One region of the Sneathiella sp. genome, then DNA from elsewhere that is predicted to be linked to it. Evidence: riboswitches for the same ligand, from Rfam matches in the RefSeq annotation. Region 1 holds a riboswitch; each other region holds the start of a gene.
What was found. Region 1 has a riboswitch for cobalamin ahead of cobW (cobalamin biosynthesis protein CobW). Riboswitches for the same ligand answer to the same signal wherever they lie in the genome.
Positions count from the first base shown of each region.

Region 2: another riboswitch for cobalamin. It lies ahead of V7723_RS07685 (energy-coupling factor ABC transporter permease); the one in region 1 lies ahead of cobW (cobalamin biosynthesis protein CobW).
Region 3: another riboswitch for cobalamin. It lies ahead of V7723_RS05655 (CbtB domain-containing protein); the one in region 1 lies ahead of cobW (cobalamin biosynthesis protein CobW).

Region 1 covers NZ_JBALWD010000012.1:107,743-110,007, forward strand. Annotated here, with positions in the region: gene cobD (threonine-phosphate decarboxylase CobD) at 1-922, shown strand, start outside; cobalamin riboswitch at 957-1,146, shown strand; gene cobW (cobalamin biosynthesis protein CobW) at 1,315-2,265, shown strand, end outside.
Region 2 covers NZ_JBALWD010000010.1:17,670-19,934, reverse strand. Annotated here, with positions in the region: gene V7723_RS07690 (pyridoxamine 5'-phosphate oxidase family protein) at 1-218, shown strand, start outside; gene V7723_RS07685 (energy-coupling factor ABC transporter permease) at 252-935, opposite strand; cobalamin riboswitch at 990-1,197, opposite strand; gene V7723_RS07680 (alpha/beta fold hydrolase) at 1,318-2,028, opposite strand; gene V7723_RS07675 (cupin domain-containing protein) at 2,084-2,265, opposite strand, start outside.
Region 3 covers NZ_JBALWD010000007.1:55,484-57,748, reverse strand. Annotated here, with positions in the region: gene V7723_RS05665 (DUF1636 domain-containing protein) at 1-224, opposite strand, end outside; gene V7723_RS05660 (CbtA family protein) at 224-955, opposite strand; gene V7723_RS05655 (CbtB domain-containing protein) at 966-1,139, opposite strand; cobalamin riboswitch at 1,175-1,390, opposite strand; gene V7723_RS05650 (class I SAM-dependent methyltransferase) at 1,539-2,265, opposite strand, start outside.

The DNA.
Region 1 (2,265 bases):
AGGAATAAATCCATGTGCATATCCTGTACCGAAAATTTCACTAGGCGCCTGGCAACGATTGCCTGGAACAAACGCAGAGAAAACAATGTTAGAGGCTGCAAGAAATTTCTACGATGCACCGCCTACCCTAGAAATTTGTGCCGCGCCCGGCACTCAACTTTCTATCCAAATCTTGCCACGATTATACACAAGAAGCCAAGTTGATATTCTCGCCCCCACTTATTCGGAGCATGCTGCCAGTTGGAAACAAGCTGGCCATCAGGTGCGTGAAATTGCAGACATAGACGACATTTCGGAAGAAACAAGATTTGTTGTGGTGGTGCGCCCAAACAATCCGGACGGTACGTTACATGATAAATCACGGCTCCTAAAACTCACTAAATTGTTACAGTCCCGAAACGGTCAACTCATTGTAGATGAAGCTTTTGCAGATACTAATCATAAGCAATCTTTGGTTCAAGCAATCTCGCCAAACGGCCCAATCGTTCTGAAATCCTTCGGGAAGTTTTTTGGACTTGCGGGTTTGCGCCTCGGCTTCTGTCTTGGACCTGTTCCGGCAATTAATCTCCTGCAGCAATCTCTCGGCCCTTGGATTGTCAGCGGCGTGGCAATGGAAGTGGCTACTAAAGCTCTAAAAGATTCAAATTGGATTTCACAAACACGCTATCGCTTAAAAAAGTCTTCAGAACGACTCTCATCCTTACTCTCAGAAAACGGCCTAGATGTCGTCGGCAAAACGTCATTGTTTTGTCTTGCTCAAACAGATTCTTCAGACACCCTTTTCCGTCATCTCTGCGAACAAGGCATTCTTTGTCGAATGTTTCCAGAAAGGGCAGGATTTTTGAGATTTGGGCTTCCTGGAACGGAGGAAGACTGGCAAAGAATTAGCACTGCCCTGAATAACTGGCAAAATGAATGTTAGGCGAGATAACTAATTGACAGCGACCGCGTTCAGCCTTAGCGTCCCTTGTGATGGTTCCCAGTTTGGGAGTTAAGAGGGAATGCGGTGAGATTATAAAATCAATGCCGCGGCTGTCCCCGCAACTGTAAGCGATTAGCTGACACAACAATCCACTGAAGAATTCGGGAAGGACTGTGTGAGTGCCATTCGCAAGCCAGGAGACCTGCCATCATCATTGAAACTTTTGCTGCATGACGGAGGATCATGATGAGCTTGATATCAATTCGAGTGTCGTTTAAGAACCGTGCCGAGCCTCTTCCATGGAAGAGCCAGCATCGTGCTGTCTGTCGGCCTTTTACTTTCCGTAATTTATTCTCCTTTTTGCAGTCTGTTCTAACAGGAAACCAGATCTCATGAATCACAAAATTCCAGCCACAGTCATCACCGGATTTTTAGGAGCGGGAAAAACCAGCCTCATTCGGAACTTGATTGAGAATTCCAATGGCAAAAAATTGGCTCTGATCATTAACGAATTCGGTGATTTAGGCGTCGATGGTGATGTCTTGAAAGGCTGCGGGAACGAAAATTGCACTGAAGAAGACATTGTTGAATTGGCCAACGGTTGTATCTGCTGCACTGTCGCGGATGATTTCCTGCCAACGATACAAAAGCTGCTCGATCGAGACGTAAAACCAGATCATATCATTGTGGAAACCTCTGGCCTCGCGTTACCCAAACCGTTGGTTCGAGCTTTCGGCTGGCCTGAAGTGCGCACCCAAGTAACGGTTGATGGCGTTGTAACCGTCATTGACGGACCAGCCTATTCAGATGGCTTGTTTGCTTCAGACCCGGCTGCGGTTCAGGAACAGCGCGAAAATGACGAAAATCTTGATCATGATAGCCCACTAGAAGAGCTTTTTGAAGATCAGTTAAATTGCGCGGATATGATCATTTTCAACAAGTCGGATTTACTGGCGGACCAGGAAATAGAGACGGCCATTGCTGAAATTCGCAACCGAGTTCGCTCCTCCGTTAAAATGGTGCAAACAAGCCATGGAAATATTGATGCCCGCGTCCTACTTGGATTGGATGCCGCCGCAGAGGATGATCTGGCCGCCAGGCCGTCTGTTCATGATGATGCTGACGAACATGAACATGACGATTTTGACAGCTATGTTCTCGACATTGGCGAAGTTATGTCTCTCGAAACACTTCTCAGCAATCTTCACACTGCCATTGAAGGCAATGGAATATTACGTGTGAAAGGATTTCTCTCGCTTGCTGGAAAAGATATGCGTCTGGTATTGCAAGGCGTTGGAAATCGTCTTCAACATTATTACGACCGCGACTGGGCACCGGGGGAA
Region 2 (2,265 bases), on a different contig from region 1:
AAGGATTGCCCGGCGCCAAACGGTTGATCCGGGTGACAGCCGAACATATTTTCCCAAATTGCCCGCGATATATACCGACACTGGCGTCGGAGGAGGCGTCGGTTTATGTCCCGAAGGACGGGTACACGCCGCCAGACCCGGACTGGAAGTCCATGGATTTTGTTGAGGATGTGTTTGCAGCAGAAAAGCTGTCCGCACAAAAAAAGAAGGACGACTGACGCCGTCCTTCAGGGTCGCTGATCAGCTGCTGATCAAACGCTTGGCTGATATAGCCGTTTTTGGAATACGCCGCTGTCGCGGAACTTGTCGATATTCTTGGCGACGGCAAGGACGCCGAGATCGGCCAGAGGCTCGACCACAATCACCAGCATATAAGCGGCGCTAAACGCACTGATCTGTGCCAGATTTTCAGCACCGAAGCCATTGCCATAGAAAGCCCAAAAGGCAACCCAGACAACGATACCGCCTTGATAGGCTGTTGAAAGTGCAAGCGCCTGTTTATATGTCACGTCTTTATAGGCGATATTCGCCGGGATAATCTTCTTGGCAATCAGGCTCATGGCAAACAGCGGCAGAATCAGCGTCGTGATGTTCATGCCGTATTGCGGCAGATCGATGGGCGCGAAGAAAACGCCTTGAAGGAGCAATCCCGCCATCAGGCCAATGGCGGCCGGACCGGCCCCAAAAATAAGGAACAACGTAGATCCAAGAATGAAATGCACTTCTGATACGCCAACGGGATAATGCGGCAAGATCTGAAAGAAACTGAAAACCAGGACAGTGGTGATCACCGAGCGGACCGCGAGAGGCGGTAGCCCGCCGTCTTTCCTGACGGTGTCCATGGCCATTTTTGCAGCCAGTCCAAGGGTGCCTAAAGCGGTTGCGTAACTGAGGGCAATTTTGGCGCCGTCAACAACTCCGGGTTCGATATGCATGTCATTTCCTTCTCTCTTGCACCCATCGTGCAGTGAAGGCGCCAAATAAGGCGCCGGGTCGGTTGCTGTCGGGCAGGTCTCCTGACTCACGCTTTAGCACCGACATTCGCCTTCCCGGATTGCTCCAGTGGCATGCTGAATGCGGCTCGCGTTCACAGTTGCGAGGGCAGTCACGGATCAGGGCAACTAGCAAGCTCCCTACCGTGTTCCCTTTTAATTCCGAAGGCGTCGCCTTCTTGAAACCCGACCCTAAATCTATAGTCGCCCCATTCTGCAAATACAATCAGAAAGAGCGAAGCACTCTTGTTTTTAAGATGACGCGAAAAAGCCGGTGCTGCAGTGTGGCAGCACCGGCTTTCGGTGGATCTCTTGCGCACCCTGTTTACATCATAAATCGGGCGACTTTTTCAGGCACAGATAACGTCGGAAAATGCCCGGCATCCAGATCAAAGACCTGGTCGACGTTCCAGTTGCGTATCATTTGATCCTGCGCCGCAGGGGAGATCATCTTGTCAGCGGTAGTGCGCAAATAGATTTTCGGGACCGAGCCGAAATTTTCTTCGGTCACGGTGATGCCCGCGACAAAAGGCGCCGTGGCCTGTTGCGCCGCCATCAACGGGAGAGAATGCTGAATTCTCGCTTCCTCAACATCATGAAAAGCGAAGGCGCGCACGGTTTCCTCCGACGCCGACGCGTAGCTCTGGTCGTCGGAAAAGGTAATGGCGGAGAGAAACTTACTTTCCGTGTCTCGCTGCATCGCAGCCAATGCATTATCGCCATTTTTTAGCAGAAACGCCGTCACGTAAATCAGTTTCTCGACTTTTTCCGGTAGCTGCTCCGCCGCCTCAGAAATAACGGTGCCAGCCAGGCTATGTCCGGCAAGGATGGCCTTTCCATCAACATCTCGAAGCGCTTGAACGACCGTATCAGCATAGCTTGCCAAGGTGACTTTGGAAATTTCCTGAGGATTGCCGTGGCTTCCGGGAAGATCAACTGTGGTAACCGTATGACCTTTTGCTGTCAGGTAAGGCGCTGTGAATTCCCAGGCCCAAGACCCTTCCCACGCACCATGAACCAATATGTAATGTGACATTTTTCTCTCCAGTCCGGGCTCAAGGGCCCGGGATAAATAAGGTTGTTGACCTCTGCTAACTCAAATGAAAGGTGACGATTTTTGCCGGAATCTCGTCAGAGACATTAACGATTTGGGCTTCCGTTCCGGCAACGGGCACCGCGAAGCTTTTTCCAGCAACAATGCGTTGAGTGGGCTGTCCCTTGACGCGAAGCTCGACAATTCCTTCGGCAACGACACCCATGACGGGCTCGAACG
Region 3 (2,265 bases), on a different contig from region 1:
TCACAAACAGCCAGACAGTCTACAGATTGGATACTAATATGAGGCTGCGTTGCCGCAAGAGCCTTTAGATCATTATGCAGACGCCTGCCATCGGAATTGCTCTGATCTTCGGCACCCTCTATTAAGCCACAGCTCGTGCAAACGAAAACCGTAACCATTGCAAAAGGGTTATTGCGGCCAACCACTTCAGGAACTTTATTATTTTGAGCATCTGGTGAAGACATCAACCCTCGGCAGCTTTCTCTTGCCGTTGCCAAACAAAGCCTACGGCACATCCGGCGAACACCCAAGCAATAGCATGCAGGACAAGCGAGCTTGACGCGAAATGCGCTGCCAGTTCTGAGGGAACTTCACTGGTTAGCATCACTGGTTGAGGTGCGCCGATTAAATGCGGCAATCCGATAACACAAATGCCAAGAATAATTGCCCAAATTTTAGAAACGCGGAGTACAAGCCAAAGCCCTACCGCCGTTGCGACAACGGTGCCACCCCACCACATCTGCCGGGCTGTTAAATCTGCGGCGGCTGCGCCCGGAAGCTCCGGGCTTAAACCCAAGCTCGGTGCTAATCCTGTAGCGGTAAAACCCGCCAGCCCCCATATTAAGCCTGATCGAGGTGAAATCTTACCCTTTGCGAGGAACATCGCTGCAAGCAACATCAACGAGTATCCGATTGTCGTAATTATGGTCGCGATTGATGTGTAAAAGGTCCGCTCTAAACCGTTATCTGGCGCCCAGGCTTCTTCTTCGGTTTCGTTGATATCGCCATGCACTAAAATGACATTTGCGTTAATGACTTCAAATTGATGCGCAGCTGCGTGATGGGAGGCTTCGGAATTTTCATAAAATTCAGCGGCCAGTATGAGGGGCGTAGTCGTTACATGTTGAATAGCCGCTGTAGGCACACCTGCAAGGATGCCGGCCATGACACCGACCCACAAAAATCGCAAAAACATGCTTTAATCCCTAGTGACAAGGAAAAGACATAGTATGGCGTGAATCATGTGCCGCGTTGTGAAGAGTTGCGGATGGCGCAAAGCCTGTCAGGAAAACCAATCCAGCGCCCAAAAGAAAAACGAACGCCGCTATCGTGCGAACATTAATTTCTGCCGTTACCTGATTTTTAACAAGTGTACTCATTATATTCTCCTAAGCTGCTCCTGCGGCAGCCGATGGGCTCAAAAATTACACCGGCAGGTCTCCTGGCTTACGGGTTGCTGCTTTTGCTCTCCTTCCCAGCCAAAATAGCCAGTGGACAATGAACAATCGCTATCCGTCTACAGTCGCGAGGCGGCCTTGGTCTTAGCTCAATTTCCATCAAGCTGCACCAAGTTCCCTTTTCATACCGATGAGCAAAGTGCACAAAAGTAACCGATGTTGTCTAACTTCGAGCACTATAGCACTATTTGCGGTTTTCCTTGAAGGAAATTAGCGGCCGAATTAAAAAACGTGAAAATCTATCACGAAGCGCCCGCTTGCACTTGAGCACCCTTATCTAATAGCTAATTGTGATAGGTGTTTTTAAATTAGTTTCCAGTATTACGAAGATATTGCGACAATAATTTTCCACCGATCAGCCATGTGTTTTTCGCATTCGAAAATAATTTCAAAACCTGCTTCTTTAAGTAAATGTTCGTGATTGTGGGAAAAGCTATTTTCTTGCCCAAAAACATAGGAGTTGAATGTTGTAGATAAATCATGATCAGGCGATATTGGCTCAACCAATGCAATGCCAGTATGATACGGGCTTTCCCGTACAAAATTAAATACTTCTTTTACCGATTCCTCAGAAAAGTACTCAAGCACGCCGCCATAACTCATTACGAGGCAGTTCTTGCCCATATTTGACTTGATGCCTTCAACCGCATCGCCAGAAACAAATTTCAGTTTTGAATTTCCAGAATATGTCTTTCTATTTTCTTCAATAATTCCGCTATTAATGTCGATACCAATACCACGGTCAATACCTGGCAAGCTATTCGACAAATAATTCAATACTTGACCATCACCGCAACCAATTTCCAAAAGCGTTCTAAATTCTCTTCTGGAGTGCATCATGTTCTGAAGCTCAACTTCAAAAACCGCATGTTCGTCGCGAAACCATTCTTCGAATCGCCCATCAAAAGCACCATAAAATTTCGCACCCTGTTCGCCTTGCCAATACAGTGAATGAGCTTCCTGCAATTGACTCAAGTTTTGTTTTTTTGTCGCGTGAGCTACTCTTCCATCGATTATTTGTTTTTTTAGCCAAGTATTTTTCGTCGGA